2 regions of the Streptomyces sp. NPDC058045 genome follow, and region 2 is predicted to be linked to the other one. Evidence: riboswitches for the same ligand, from Rfam matches in the RefSeq annotation. Region 2 holds a riboswitch; the other holds the start of a gene.
The links. Region 2 has a riboswitch for cobalamin ahead of ACFVST_RS24440 (cobalamin biosynthesis protein). Riboswitches for the same ligand answer to the same signal wherever they lie in the genome.

Region 1 (7,682 bases), on a different contig from region 2:
CCCTGGCCTGCGAACAACTCCGGCAGCGCCGCGCACTCCGCCGCTACCGCACCTGGCTGACCGCCTCCCCGCACACCGCCCCGACGACGAACCGGGCCGCGTGACCACGGCCCGCCGCCGGGCCGAACGACGGCGCCACGAGGCCCGCGCACTCCGGCCCCGCTCCGGCGGGAGTCCCGCGAGGTTGCGTATCGCGGGTGAGGCACCACGATGAAGAGGGGGACATGCGCCGCGCACTCCGGCGGGCGCCGGACGCGCGGCGCGACGGAACATCCACCCCGGGACCGGGAGGCAGCCATGCCCGAGACACCGCCGCCCAACGCCCCCTACCTCGAACCCGCGGCGAAGGAACTGGCCGAGGCGACCGACCCGCATCCGCGGATCTACGAGATGCCACCGGAGCAGGGACGGCAGGTCCTCCGCGACCTCCAGAGCGACAGCAGCGTGCCCCGCCCGGACGTCGACGAGACATGGGTCGCGGTGGACGCCGGGCAGTGGGGCACCGTCCGCACCCGCGTCATCCGCCCCGCGGGGGTGAGCGGACCGCTGCCGGTGGTCTTCTTCATCCACGGCGCCGGCTGGGTCTTCGGCGACGAGCAGACCCATGACCGCCTCTTCCGCGAACTCACCGTCGGAGCGGGCGCCGCGGGCGTCTTCCCCGTCTACGACCGGGCGCCGGAGGCGAAGTACCCGACCCAGGTGGAACAGAACTACGCGGTGGGCCGGTGGATCCTGGAACACGGCGCGGAGTACGGCCTGGACGCCTCGCGTATCGCCGTCGCGGGCGATTCGGTCGGCGGCTGTATGTCCACGGTGTTCGCGCTGATGAACAAGGAGCGCGGCGGGATCGGCCTCAAGGCCCAGGTCCTGCTCTACCCGGTGACCGACGCCGGCTTCGGGACCCCGTCCTACCGGCAGTTCACGGAGGGCTACTACCTCACCCGCGCCGGGATGCGGTGGTTCTGGGACGCCTACACCGATGACCCCGCCCAGCGCGCCGAGGCGTACGCCGCTCCGCTCCGGGCGTCCCTGGAGCAGTTGCGGGGGCTGCCCACCACGCTGGTCGTCACCGATGAGGCGGATGTGCTGCGCGACGAGGGCGAGCAGTACGCCGACAGGCTGCGGGAAGCGGGGGTGGATGTCACATCGGTGCGGGTGGGCGGCATGGTCCATGACTTCCTGATGCTGGACAGCCTGCGCGACACCCGCGCCGCCGAGGCCGCCCGCACCCTCGCCGTCGACACCCTCACCTCGGCCCTGCACGCCACCATCCAGAACCCGGGAGTACAGAGATGACCAGAGTCCTTTTCGTGGTGTCGGCGGCCGACCGCTGGACCTTGCAGGGCGCCGAAGTGCATCCCTCGGGGTACTGGGGTGAGGAACTGGCCGTGCCGCACCGGGACTTCACCCTCGCAGGATGGGAGATCACGCTGGCCACACCCGGCGGGAAGGCCCCCACCCTGGACCGCCTGAGCATGTCCCGCACCGCCGGGCGGCCGTCCAGGCTGCGCCGGGTCGCCCGGTACCTCGACTCCCTCCAGGGTGAACTGAACAGCCCCGTCCCCCTGGGCGAGATCGACCCGGACGCCTACGACCTGGTCTTCTACCCGGGCGGGCACGGGCCGATGGAGGACCTCGCCGTCGACCCGGTGTCGGGAGCGCTGCTCACCCATGTACTGCGGGCCGGCCGGCCGCTGGCGCTGCTGTGCCACGCACCGGCCGCCGCGTTGGCGGCGCGGAACGAAGACGGCTCCTGGCCGTTCGCCGGATACCGGATGACGGGCCTGTCCAATCTGGAGGAGAAGCTCAACAGCTTCGGCCGCAGGGCGATATGGCTCCTGGAGGACCGCCTGCGGGAGAGCGGCGCCGACTACCGCAAGGGGCTGCTGCCGCTGCGCCCCTACATGGAGGTCGACCGCACTCTCTACACCGGGCAGAATCCGGCCTCCTCCGGACTGCTCGCCCGGCGGCTCGTGGCGGACCTGGGCGCCTGAGCGGCAACAGGCCGACTCCTGCGGCCCGTCGATACACTCGCCGACTCCCCGTGATCCCCGGTGGGGCCTCCGGGGCGCGGCAGCCGCTGCCCGACGCCAGGAGTGACGCCATGACCTGCGCGGTCGTCCTCTTCACCGCGGATCTTCGGGTCCATGACCATCCGCCGCTCGCCGCGGCCTGCGCCTCGGCGGAGGAGGTGGTGCCGCTCTTCGTCCTCGATCCCGGAGTGCACTCCGCGGGCTTCGACACCCCCAACCGCACCGCCTTCCTCGCCGACTGCCTCACCGATCTGGACGCCGCACTGCGCCACCGCGGCGGACGGCTGGTGGTCCGCCGCGGTCCGGTGGCGCGGGAGGTGGCCGCGGTCGCCGCCGAGTGCGGGGCCGGCGAGGTGCATCTGGCCGCGGCGGTCACCGGCTATGCCCGTCGGCGCGAGGAGCTGCTGCACACCCAACTCGCTGCCCAGGGCGCGGCGTTGCAGGTACATGAGGGCGTGACGACCGTGCTGCCGCCGGGGCAGATCACCCCCGCCGGCTCCGACCACTACAAGGTGTTCACCCCGTACTTCCGCCGCTGGTCCACCCAGCGGTTCCGCGATCCCCGTGCGGCGCCGCGCACCGTACGGGTACCGGACGGGGTGCGCGGGGAGCCGCTGCCCTCGCGGGGTGCGGTGGCGCAGCTCTCACCGGGGCTGCCCGCCGGTGGGGAGCAGGTGGGGCGGGAGCAGTTCTCCCGCTGGTCGCGCACCGGACTGCCGCGGTACGAGGAGCGGCACGACGATCTGGCCGGGGATGCCACCTCGCGTCTCTCGCCCTTTCTGCACTTCGGTGCGCTCTCCCCGCTGGAGTTGGTGCGGCGGGCGCGGGGCGGTGCGGGTGCGGAGGCGTTCCAACGGCAGTTGTGCTGGCGGGACTTCCACCACCAGGTGCTCGCCGCCCGCCCCGAGGCGTCCGCCCTGGACTACCGCCCCCGCCACGACCGGTGGCGTACCGAGGACGAGGCGGCCGGGGACATCGCCGCCTGGCGGGCGGGGCGTACCGGTTATCCGCTGGTGGACGCGGCGATGCGGCAGTTGCGGCAGGAGGGGTGGATGCACAACCGGGCCCGGCTGGTGGCCGCGTCGTTCCTCGCCAAGACGCTCTATGTGGACTGGCGGATCGGCGCCCGGCACTTCCTGCGCTGCTGGTCGACGGGGACATCGTCAACAACCAGCTCAACTGGCAGTGGGTGGCCGGTACCGGCACGGATACCCGGCCCAACCGTGTCCTCAACCCGGTCGCCCAGGGCCGGCGCTTCGATCCAGACGGCGCTTACGTACGGCGCTGGGTGCCCGAACTCCGGTCGGTGGAGGGCAAGTTGGTGCATGAGCCCTGGCAGCTCCCGGTGGAGCGGCGCGCCCGGCTGGACTATCCGGAACCGGTGGTCGACCTCGCCGAGGGGCTGGAACGCTTCCACCAGGGGCGCGGATGAGTGTTCCGCCCGCGCCATGGCAGGCTCAAGGCTCCCACTGTCCCGTGTCCGTCCGAGGAGTGCCGTGTCCGTCCGTCTCCTGCTCGTCTCCCCCGCCATGACCCGCTCGCTGCGACGGGGTGTCTTCGACGACGGGGATCCGCTGGACGAACAGGGCGCCGCGCAGGCCAAGTCGGCGGCCGGAGCACTGCCCGGGGACGCCCGCGCGGTGCACTCGCCGAGTGTGCGGTGTGCGCGGACCGCGACCGCCCTGGGGCTCCGCGCCGAGCACGGTGGCGGTGCGCCGGCCGGTCTTGACGCGGGCCGGTGGCAGGGCCGGACCCTGGACGAAGTCGCCGCCACGGAACCGGAGTTGCTGTCCCGCTGGCTGACCGATCCGGAGTCGGCGGCGCCCGGTGGGGAGTCGGTGTCCGGGGTGTGCGCACGGGTCGGCGGTTGGCTGGACGGGGTGGCCGAGGGTGGTACGGGACGGTGGGTGGCCGTGGTGGAAGCGGAGGTGGTGCGGGCCGCGGCGGTTCTGGCGACGGGCGCCCCGCTCACCTCCTTCTGGCGGTTCGACGTACCGCCGCTGACCGTCACCGAGTTGAGCGGGCGGGACGGCCGCTGGAACCTCCGCCTGGGCCGCCCCCTCGTATGACGATGCCCGTCACTGCCCGGCCGGTACCGGCTCCCTTGCCTCGGTGTCCTCCGGTTGCAGCAGGCGCTGCGCCAACTCCCCGAAGAGCAGGCCGAATCCGCCCCAGAGCACAAGCTGCATGGTGAGCGCGGAGAGGCGGAAGCGCCACAGCAGGTCGGCCGGGAAGTGCTCCGGGACCTCGTTGACCACCGGCAGGAACTCGTAGGCCACACCGATGACCACGGCGAAACCGAGGAGCGCCGCCACCGTCGCCCACCAGCCGCCGAGCCGGGGCGCGAGCCGCTTCCCGGCGATGGTGGCCGCGACGGCGAGCAGCACGCTCAGCACCATCATCAGCAGATACAGGGTGGTCCGCTTGCCGATGGTGTCCTCGCCGCCCACCGCGGGCGGGTTGGCGGGGTACTTGAGGAACGGCACGACGTACACGGCGAGGAGTGCGCAGGACGACAGCAGCAGCGCGGTGGCGCGGGGGCTGAAGCGGCCCACCCGGCCGAGGGCGAAGCTGTAGGCGAGGGCGGCGATACCGCCGAACGCGATCCCGTAGACCAGGATTCCGGTGGCCAGGCCGGCGGTGGACTGGAGGCTGCGGGAGACGAGTTCGCCGTCGTCGCCGTGCGAGTGCCCGGCGTGGGCGGCCTCCTCGAAGCCGATGGCGGCGTCGACATGGGGTTCGCCGAGCCAGTAGGCGACGATCAGGGCGAGCACGCCGGCGGCCAGACCGGCGAGCATTCCCCGAACGAGCAGGTTGCGTACGGTTGTTGAGTTCATGAGCGGGCGGCGTCCCTCTGGTCAGTGGCAGGGGAAGCCGAGCAGATGGCGGGCGTCGTGCACCCACTCATGGACCCCCGCGCCGCTGAACACGGAGGTGGCGCCCTGCTCGGCGCCGACGAAGTACAGCAGGACCAGCATCAGCACACCGAAGAAGGCCGCCCAGGGGGCGATGTCCTTCAGCGGCAGTTTGGCCGGTATGGCGGGGGTGGTGGCGGTCGGCTGGGCGACGTGCTGCGCCATGGCGGAGCCTCCTTCGGGAGTTCGCGTCCCGTCTCGGTGGTGCACAGGACGACGGCCACGGGTCTGACTCACGCACGGTCCCAGGACCGCCCGCTCACAGTGGCGCGACCGTGCCGGACTTCCACCGGCTTCCGTCGTACCGTCGTCAACAACGTACTGAAGTTACCGTGTGCCTCCGCCGCGGCCAAGACCGCCCCCTGGTCGGTGGGTGGGTCAGGTGAGTCGCTGGGCCAGTCCGAGGACGATGTTCTCGGGGCCGCGGACGTAGCAGAGCAGGTAGAAGTCCTCGAACCGGGCGATCTCGCCGACCAGTTGGGCACCGAGGGCACGTAGTCGGGCGACGGTGTCCTCGATGTCGTCGACGGCGAACATCACCCGGCGCAGACCGAGTGTGTTCATCGGAGCCTCGGCGGGCTCGGGAGTGATCGCCCGAGGGGTGTGGAACTTCGCCAGCTCGATACGGCCGGGGCCGTCCGGGACGCGCAGCATCGCCACCTCCTGCCGGGCACCGTCGATCCCGATGACACGGTCGACCCAGCGCCCCTCGACGGCACTCCGCCCCTCCAGCTCCATGCCCGCCTCGACGAAGAAGTCGACGACCGAGTCCAGGTCGTCGACGACGATGAGGACGTTGTCCATCCGCTGGATCGCCATACCGGGTGTCTCCCTCTCGTACGCAACAGGTGGGGATCGGGTGGTCCGCGGGGGTCTCAGGAGTGGATGGCGCCCGGCCCGAGGCCGTCGAGTGCCCGGCCCATCCGTGCCAGCGCCTCCCGCAGGATCGCCGGTGAGGTGGCGAAGTTGAGCCGAACGCAGCCCGCGCCGCCGGTGCCGAAGATGTGCCCGGAGCTGAGGGCGACGCGCGCCTCGTCCAGGAACACCCGCGCCGGTCCGGCCAGTTCGCCGACGGTCCCGGGGCCTTCGGACGGCCGGTCGTCGTGGAGTCCGAGGTGGGTGCAGTCCAGCCAGGCGAGGTAAGTGCCTTGCGGCGGCAGATACTTCACCCCGGGGAGGTGTTCGGCGACCAGCTCGCCCAGCAGGGTCCGGTTGGCGTCGAGCCCGCGCAGGACGTCGTCCAGCCAGTCGGTCCCGTCGCGGAGGGCGGCGGTGTGGGCGAGGATGCCGAAGTGGCTCGGCCCGTGGCTGACCTCTTCCGGCATCCGGCGGAGATCGGCCGCCGCCTCGGTCCCGGCCATGGCCACGGCGGCCTTGAGACCGGCCAGGTTCCACGCCTTGGACGCGGAGGTCAGCGCGAAGCCGTTCTCCGCGCCTGGCACGCTGAGGAACGGTGTGAAGAAGGCGCCGGGCAGCACCAGCGGGGCGTGGATCTCGTCGGCGACGACCCGCACACCGTGCTCGCGGGCGAGCGCCGCGACCGCCTCCAGCTCCGCGCGGGTGTGCACCGCGCCGGTCGGATTGTGCGGGTTGCTCAGCAGCAGCGCCGCCCGCCGCCCCCGCTGCCGCGCCAGGCGGAACGCCCGCTCCAGGTTGTCGAGGTCGATCCGCAGATCCGGGCCGAGGCGGGCCTCGACGATCTTGCGGCCCGAGTGCTCCACGAACGCGTAGAACGGCGGGTACACGGGCGAGCACACCACGACCGTGTCGCCCGGGCCGGTGATCAGGCGGAGGATCTCGACGGCGCCCAGCATCACATCGGGCACGACGGTGGTGTGCTCCACCCGCAGCCCGTCCCACCCCCAGCGCGTCGCGGCGAACCCGGCGAGCGCCTCGGCGTAGGCGGTGCCGTGCGGGTACCCGGTGTCGCCCAACTCGACGGCCCGGTGCAGGGTCTCGGCGACAGCGGGCGCCAGCGGGACGTCCATCTCCGCCACCCACAGCGGGAGCACGTCCGCCGGGTGCGCCCGCCACTTCGTACTGCTGCGCTGCCGCAACTGCTCCAGGGACAGCCGGACGAGCGGATCGGTACGGCCCCCCTCCCGCGGTGACCGGTGCGGGTCCCCACCCGTGCCGTCGCTCCTGCCCTCAGTCATACGTGATCCTCCTCACCCCGGCGCGCCCCGGGCCTCACGGTAGGGGGTGATCGCCCCGTGGGACGGTACCTCTCCGGCGGCGGCGGACGGGCCGAGCCGGCCCAAGTCCCGTAGCAGGGGCAGCAGATGGAGTTCGACGGCCGGGGCGAGCCGCACCCCGGGCCCGCCGCCACGGTTCCCCCGCATCGTGCGTCCCGCTCCGGCGGCTCGGGCGGGCGGTGTCCGTGCCGCGGGCGCTGTTGGCGCTCCGCGGGCGCCGGACCGTAGGCTGGTGTGTGCAGTTGGTTCGCCCCGTCTGCCGGGCGGGGCGTCGTAAGAGGGAGTCTCTCGGAGGAGCACTCCGTGACCACCGAGACCGCAGCCGCGGCAGCACGGGCCACCGTGTACGGCTACCCCCGCCAGGGGCTGAACCGGGAGCTCAAGAAGGCGATCGAGGGCTACTGGAGGGGCCGTACCGGCGCCGGTGCCCTCCGCGCCACCGCCGCCGGACTGCGCCGCGGCAACTGGCTGGAGCTGGCCGAGTCCGGCATCGACGAGGTCCCCACCGGCGACTTCTCGTACTACGACCATGTGCTGGA
Region 2 (7,682 bases):
GTCGGCGTCGGCCAGTTCCGGCGGCCGGTCCACGAAGCGCACCACCACACCGGGCTCGGCGGCCAGCGCGTCCACATCGGTGAAGTTCGACATCAGCGGCACCGCGCACACCGCGATCCGCAGCACGTCCTCCCCGGCCGGTTCGCTCACCGCCGACTCGCGGACCGCGCCGCGCAGCGACACCCGCAGCCCGTCCTCCTCGTCGATCCCCAGGCCGTGCCGGAACGGCAGTACGCCCAACGAGGGCCGCCCGGTGAGCCCTTGGAGCATCCGCAGGCCCGGTTCCAGCAGCGTCACATCGCCGCGGAACTTGTTCACCAGGAAGCCGGAGACCAGCGCCTGGTCGGCGGGGGAGAGCAGGGCGAGGGTGCCGAAGAAGGAGGCGAAGACCCCGCCGCGGTCGATGTCCCCGACCACCACCACCGGCAGCCCGGCGGCCCGCGCCAGCCCCATGTTGACGATGTCGGTACGCCGCAGATTGATCTCGGCGGGCGAACCGGCGCCCTCGCAGACCACCGCGTCGTACTCGCCCCGCAGCTCGCTCAGGCAGTCCAGCACGGTGCCGAGGAGTGCCTCCTGGCGGCCGCCGTGGTAGCCGCGGGCGCTCAACTCGCCCACCGGGCGCCCCATCAGCACCACCTGGCTGCTGCTGTCGCCGCCCGGCTTCAGCAGCACCGGGTTCATCAGCGCGCTCGGCTCCACCCGGGCGGCCTGCGCCTGCATGGCCTGCGCCCGCCCGATCTCCGCGCCGTCCCGCGTCACGAACGAGTTCAGCGACATGTTCTGCGCCTTGAACGGGGCGGCCTTCACCCCCTGCCGGACCAGCCACCGGCAGATCCCGGCGGTCACCACGCTCTTGCCCGCGTCCGAGGTGGTACCGGCCACCAGCAGCCCGCCGCCCCGGCCCTTCCCGCTCCCGCTCACACCGTCCCCGCCTTCCGCGCCGCCCGCTCCACGAGCAGCCTGCCGCCCGCACACACCACCAGCGCCCCCCAACTCACCCGCCGCGACAGCCGGATGGCGCGCGGTACGTCCTCGACCCGTACGGCACGCCCGGCCGCGTTCAGCACCGGCCGGTGCTCCACCCGGCCCCCGTAGGCGAGGGTGCCGCCCAGCCGTACGCCGAGCGCGCCCGCGAACGCCGCTTCCACCGGGCCCGCGTTGGGGCTGGGATGGCGGCCCGCGTCGGTACGCCAGGCGCGCAGCGCGGAACGCGGCGCACCGCCGAGCGCCGCCGCCAGCAGCGCCGTCAGCCGGGCACCGGGCGCGCCCGCCGCGTCGTCCAGCCGCGCCGAGGCCCAGCCGTAGCGCAGATACCGCGGGGAGCGGTGGCCCACCATCGCGTCCAGGGTGTTGACGGCACGGAACGCGACCAGCCCCGGTACTCCCGCCACCGCCCCCCACACCAGGGCGCCGACCACCGCGTCCGAGGTGTTCTCGGCGACCGACTCGACCACGGCGCGGGCGAGTTGACCGGCGTCCAGCGCCTCCGGGTCCCGCCCGCAGAGGTGCGGCAGCCGGGCCCGGGCGGCGGTGAGCTCACCCGCGGCCAGCGCGGCGCCCACGGCCCGAGCCTCCCGGCCCAGCGTGGTACCGCCGACCACGGCCCAGGTGGCGGCCGCGGTCAGGGCGGTGGCGGCGGCGGGGGAGCGGCGCACCGCCCGGCCCGCCAGTACGGCCACACCGAGGGCGCCGCCCGCGCAGACCAGGGTGTGCAGCGCGCCGCGGGCCCGGTCGTCCCTCCACAGGGCGCGCTCCACGGCGGCCGCGGCACGGCCGAAGGCGGCCACGGGGTGCCCGCGGCGGGGGTCGCCGAGGGCCGCGTCGGCGAGCATTCCGGCGGTGGCACCACAGGCGAACACCCGGGCGCCGTACGCGACTTGTGTTCCGGGTGGCGGGCAGCCCGGCATCGCTCCGTGTCCTCACTCAGGGTCCGCGCCCCGGTTCGAAGGAAACGACGGCGAGAGTCTCCTGGCTCCCGGATCCGCGGCTCCCCCGGCCTTCCAGCCCCGGTGGGTCGGGGCCGTGACATCGGTGTGGGGGAGCGCTCCCCGGTGACAGTGGCGGGACCGCGCCGGATTCGCACCGGCTTCCTCTCCATGCCGCCGTACTTGGCCCCGGAAGTCCACCACGGCCCCCGAACACCCGTCAACCTGCCGTTGACCTGGGACGGGAGAGTGTGCGCGGCCCCACACCACGGCCCCCAGCACGGGGAAGGGGCGGGGCGCGCACCGGTATCCCGGTGTACGCCCCGCCCCTCGCGCGGAGTACGGATCGCCCGCGCCCGATCAGGCCACGATCAGAAAGATCCCGTAGGCGACGGCGGCCGTGCACAGTGCGAAGCAGGCGTAGGCGCCGGTGGTGGCGAGCGCCGCGGAACCGCCTTCCGCGGTGGCCTCCTCGCGCTTGGCGAGGCCCACCACCCCGAGGGTGAAGAGGCCCACCAGGGCCACGGTGGCGACGAGGCTGACGCCGAAGACGGAGCCGAGTGCCGCCCAGTCGATGTCGATGGAGTCCATGGGATGCGGGGTCCTTTCCTACACCGTGGCCGGCTTGGCGGGCGCGGGCGGAGTCGTCGGCCCGCCGTCGGGTGCCGCCGCCGACTCCGACGTCGTCGACTCCGCAGCCTCGGTGTCCGCTGCCGCGGGGACCGCGCCGCGCACCGGCGGCGGGGCGACGGCGGCGATGGCGGTGGTGACCACCCCGGCCGGCTCGGCCGGCTCCGAACCGCCGTCCGCAGCCGGGTCGTTGACGTTGTGCTGGTCGACGGGACGGCGCCGGGACAGCGTCCAGATCAGTCCGGAACCGGCCACCAGCAGCACCCCGGTGGTGACGACGCCCCAGGTGCCGCGGCTGGTGAGGAACTCGGCACCGGCGCCCACCAGACCCGCGGCCGGCAGCGTCAGCCCCCAGGCCGCGAACATCCGGCTGGCCGTGGACCAGCGCACCACGCCCCCCTTGCGGCCCAGGCCCGCGCCCATCACGGCACCCGAGCAGACCTGGGTGGTGGAGAGCGAGAAGCCGAGGTGCGAGGAGGCGAGGATCGCGGTGGCCGCACTGGTCTGGGCGGCGAAGCCCTGTGGCGGCGCCAGCTCGGTCAGCCCGCGGCCCATGGTGCGGATGATGCGCCAGCCGCCGAGGTAGGTGCCGAGCGCGATGGCCAGACCGGCCGAAGTGATCACCCAGACCGGCGGGTTGGAGCCCGGGGCCAGGACGCCGCCGGTGACCAGGGCGAGGGTGATGATGCCCATGGTCTTCTGCGCGTCGTTGGTGCCGTGCGCCAGCGAGACCAGCCCGGCGGAGGCGATCTGCCCGGCCCGGTACCCCTTGGCGGTGTGCCGTTCGTCGGTGCGCGAGCCGAGCCGGTAGGTGATCCGGGTGGCCAGCGTCGCCGCGAGGCCCGCGACGAGCGGAGCGGCGACCGCGGGCAGCAGGACCTTGGTGATGACGGTGGAGCCGTTCACCGAGGACCAGCCGGCCGACATGACGGCGGCACCGATGAGCCCACCGAAGAGGGCGTGCGAGGAGCTGGACGGCAGGCCCAGCAGCCAGGTGAGGAGATTCCACAGGATGGCGCCGACCAGCGCCGCGAAGATGACCTCGGTTCTGAGGCCCTTTTCGTCGATGATCCCGCCGGAGATCGTTTTTGCGACCTCGACCGACAGGAACGCTCCGACGAGATTCAGCGAGGCCGAGAGTGCGACGGCCGCTTTGGGTTTGAGTGCGCCGGTGGAGATGGTGGTGGCCATCGCGTTGGCGGTGTCGTGGAAACCGTTCGTGAAGTCGAACACGAGAGCGGTGACGATCACGATCCCGAGGAGAAGCGTGATGTGTTCCATTTACCCGGGCTTCTGTTTGGCGTCGTTGGCATCAGGACCGTAGGCAATCTGGGTGAACGGAAGATGAACTCGGCCGGGCCGGAGAGTGACTCCGGTCGCGCGCCGGAGGAGGGCGGCGCGGGCGCGGGAGCGGGCCGCAGCACGGCGCCCCCTCCGTGCGCGGCCGGGGCGCGGAGGGGGCGCGGTGCTGGTGCGGGTGGTGCGGGTCAGCCCTTGGCGAGCCGCCTGAGCTGGGTCATGGAACCGTTGAACTTGTCCTGGTCGCCGGGGAGTTTGCCGTGGTCGTTGTACTGCCAGAAGGTCCAGAAGGTCCAGCCGGCGGGCAGCGGGCCGGGACTGGAGCCGTAGCGGGCCAGCCAGAGCGGGTGCTGGGCGGCGAAGGCCCGGCTGTGGCCGGTGCAGGTGTTCCACCACTGGGTGCTGGTGTAGATGGCGGGCCGGCGTCCGGTGCGCCGGTTCACCTCGTCGCTGAAGGACTTGATCCAGGACACCATCCCGGCCGCGCTCTTCCCGTAGCAGGAGCCGCCGGAGTACGGGTTGTGCTCGATGTCCAGGGCGGGCGGCAGCGTCTTGCCGTCCGCGGACCAGCCGCCGCCGTGCCGGACGAAGTAGGCGGCCTGCGTCTTGCCGGAGCTCTTGTTGGGGAGCGCGAAGTGGTACGCGCCGCGCAGCATCCCGGCCTTGTAGGCGCCGTTGTACTGCTGGGCGAAGTACGGGTTGCGGTAGTTCGTGGACTCGGTGGCCTTGACGTAGGCGAACCGGCCTCCCTTGCCGTGGACCGACCCCCAGTTGATGTTGCCCTGGTACGAGGAGACGTCATTGCCGATGGGCTTGGACGCGGCGGCCGCGGGCACCTCGGCGAGGGCCAGGCCGCCCAGAGCGAGGGCCACGGCGGACGCGGCGATCCGCCGGACTGGTCGACGGTCGGGAAGGCGAGCGAAAGCCATGTTTCCCCCAGGAAATGGGCTGTTGGGACAAATCGCCCGCAGGCTAACCACGGCTCCGACGGCCGTCCGGTGAGGCGCGACCAATAATTCGTAGAAAATGATTTATTACTGGATGAACTCACCCGAATGACGCAGCCGACGGCCGGGTGGCAGGATGCCCGCCATGACCCCACCCCCACCCGGACCGCCCACTCCCGACGACCCGCCCGCCCCGCCAGCCGAGGACGCCGCCCAACTCGCGCAGGCCTGGCGGGACCTGGTCGCCACCGCCCGCCGCAGCGTCACCGACGGCCTGGTCGTCGGCACCTCGGGCAATGTCTCCGTACGGGTCGGCGGCACCGTCCTGGTCACCCCCACCGGCGTCCCCTACGACCGGCTCACCCCCGGCGACCTCCTCGGAGTCGACCTGGACGGCACCGTGCGCCACGGCCGGCTCGCCCCCACCAGCGAACTCCCCATGCACCTCGCGGTCTACCGCACCACCGACGCCCGCGCCGTCGTCCACACCCACGCCGTGCACGCCACCGCCGTCTCCACCCTCGTCACCGAACTCCCGCCCATCCACTACATGACCGCGGCCCTCGGCGGCCCGGTCCGCGTCGCGCCCTACGCCCTGTACGGCACCGAGGAGTTGGCCCGCCACCTGCTGCACGCCCTGCGCGACCGCACCGGCTGCCTGCTCCGGAACCACGGCACCCTCACCCACGGCCACACCCTGGACGCCGCCTACGACCGCACCGCCCAACTGGAGTGGATGTGCCGCCTCTGGCTCACCGCCTCCGCCCACCCCGGCGCCACTCCCTCCCTCCTCACCCCGGCCCAGCTCGACGAGGTCGCCGACCGGCTCCGCGGCTACGGCCAGCCCGGCCGCTGAGCCGCCCCCGGGTGCCGGTCCACTGGCCTCCGGCAGCCCCCGCGCGCAGACTGGAGCGGTGCGCACCGCCAGAGCGACGGCAGCAGCGGCCGTCACCGCAGCGATAGGTGTCGGCGCGGCCGCAGTGGTGGCCGGCCGACTCGCCAGCGACGCCGCCCTCAAGGCGCCGCCCGGCCGCCCGCTGCCCACCGAACCCAGACTCACCGTCCACGCCACCGAGCCCGGCCGGATCACCCTCACCCGCGACCTGGCCTCCCTGCACCCCGGCCGCTACGGCCTCACCGGCGACGGCGTCCACGCCGTGGTCGGCCCCGTACTCGACGGGGTGCAGCACACCGCGGACACCGTGGTGCGCCGCCTGGAGCGCGTCACCCACGGCTCCCTACGGACCGGCGCCAAGGTCTGGCTCACCCCGCAGGTCCACATCGGCGACCCGCGCAGCGCCCTCGGCCTCGACCACGCCGACATCGACATCCCCGGCGAACTCGGCAGCCTGCCCGCCTGGTTCCTCCCCGGCGCCCGCGACACCTGGGTCATCACCGTGCACGGCCTCGGCACCACCCGCGAACACCCCATGGTCGTCATGGAGTTCCTGCACCGCGCCCGCATCCCCGTACTCGACCTCGCCTACCGCCAGGACCTCGGCGCGCCCCGCGCACCCGACGGACTGCGCCACCTCGGCGAGACCGAGTGGCGCGACGTGGACGCGGCCATCCGCTACGCGGTGCGCTACGGCGCCCGCAAGGTGATCCTGCACGGCTGGTCCACCGGCGCCGCCATGGCCCTGCACGCCGCCGCCCGCTCCGGAGTCCGGGACCGCATCTCCGGCCTGGTGCTGGACTCCCCGGTGCTCGACCCGGAGGCCACCCTGCGCGCCCTCGCCGAGGCCCGCCGCGCCCCGCGGATCCTGCTGCCGCTAGCGGTCCGCGCCGCCCGCGGCCGCACCGGAGCCGCCGCCGACGGACAGCGCCTCCGGCCCGACGGGGAGCCGGTCACGGTGCCCACCCTGCTGCTGCACGGCCCCGCCGACACCGTCGCCCCCTTCGCCGCCTCCCGCGGCTTCGCCCGCCGCAACGCGGACCGGGTCAACCTGCATACCGTGGCCGACGCCCCGCACGGCGCCATGTGGAACGCCGACCCGGCCCGCTACGAGGAGACCCTGCGCCGCTTCCTCACCGCCCTGGTCTGACCAGCCCCCGGACGTCATCTTCCGTTTCGACCCGATCCGCCCGGCATACGCCTGTCCGCGCGGCCCGCATAGCAGTCCTCGCCGCATTCCGTTTGGGATTTCGGCACCCCAACAGGAAGACTGCCCCCGTGACGTCCCGTATCCCGCGCGACTCCAGGCTCCGTCTTGTCGGCCCCCACACCCCGGCCACCGCCGCCCAGGTGGTGGGCCGACGGCGTACCAGGCGCCCCGCGCCACCGCCCCAGGGCACCCCCGCACCCGCGGAACTGGCCCGGCAGGCCCGCCGCCAACTGGCAGGCGCGGTACGGGTTGCGCGCTGGGCGGACACCGCACTGCGGCCCGGCTCCGACCGCGCGGTACCGGACGGCTCCGGGGTGCTCACCGAGGCCACCGCCCGCGGCGCCGCCGAGGACCTGGAGCTGACGCCCGGACAGGTGCGGAGCGACTGGGACACCGCCCGGCTGGCCGGCCTGATCGAGGTGCACGACGACTGCGCCCGCCCCGGCTGGCGGCTGCGCGCCTGGGACCGGGACGACGGCGCCGTACTCCGCGGCTGGGTCGCCCTCTTCGACGCCTGGTCGCTGGCCCGGCCCGCCCCGGAGAGCCTGGCCCCCGGCGTGGTCGCCGAGGTCGTCGAGTCGATGCCGCAACTCCTCTCCCTGCTCCAACTCTCCGACGGCGCCGTCTCGTTGAGCCAGCTCCTCGACCTGCTGGAGCAGCGCGTCACCGAACTCCGCACCGGCCGCTGCGAGATCCAGTACGGGCCGCAGTCCCAGTCCCAGCCCCAGCCCCCGGAACCGGCCGCCGGGCTCGCCCCCTTCCTGGAGTGGTCG

Region 1: another riboswitch for cobalamin. It lies ahead of ACFVST_RS03625 (CbtB-domain containing protein); the one in region 2 lies ahead of ACFVST_RS24440 (cobalamin biosynthesis protein).

The regions. Positions count from the first base shown of each region.
Region 1 is NZ_JBHVRR010000003.1:156,743-164,424, reverse strand. Features, by position in the region: gene ACFVST_RS03655 (NADH:flavin oxidoreductase/NADH oxidase family protein) at 1-104, shown strand, start outside; gene ACFVST_RS03650 (alpha/beta hydrolase fold domain-containing protein) at 298-1,296, shown strand; gene ACFVST_RS03645 (type 1 glutamine amidotransferase domain-containing protein) at 1,293-1,994, shown strand; partial or broken gene ACFVST_RS03640 (cryptochrome/photolyase family protein) at 2,105-3,465, shown strand; gene ACFVST_RS03635 (histidine phosphatase family protein) at 3,359-4,102, shown strand; gene ACFVST_RS03630 (CbtA family protein) at 4,112-4,870, opposite strand; gene ACFVST_RS03625 (CbtB-domain containing protein) at 4,892-5,113, opposite strand; cobalamin riboswitch at 5,149-5,272, opposite strand; gene ACFVST_RS03620 (VOC family protein) at 5,327-5,767, opposite strand; gene ACFVST_RS03615 (MalY/PatB family protein) at 5,824-7,104, opposite strand; gene ACFVST_RS03610 (hypothetical protein) at 7,117-7,290, opposite strand; gene metE (5-methyltetrahydropteroyltriglutamate--homocysteine S-methyltransferase) at 7,447-7,682, shown strand, end outside.
Region 2 is NZ_JBHVRR010000051.1:21,833-29,514, reverse strand. Features, by position in the region: gene ACFVST_RS24445 (cobyric acid synthase) at 1-924, opposite strand, end outside; gene ACFVST_RS24440 (cobalamin biosynthesis protein) at 921-1,910, opposite strand; cobalamin riboswitch at 1,944-2,123, opposite strand; gene ACFVST_RS24435 (hypothetical protein) at 2,289-2,510, opposite strand; gene ACFVST_RS24430 (anion permease) at 2,538-3,839, opposite strand; gene ACFVST_RS24425 (lysozyme) at 4,046-4,786, opposite strand; gene ACFVST_RS24420 (class II aldolase/adducin family protein) at 4,950-5,660, shown strand; gene ACFVST_RS24415 (alpha/beta hydrolase) at 5,719-6,849, shown strand; gene ACFVST_RS24410 (hypothetical protein) at 6,978-7,682, shown strand, end outside.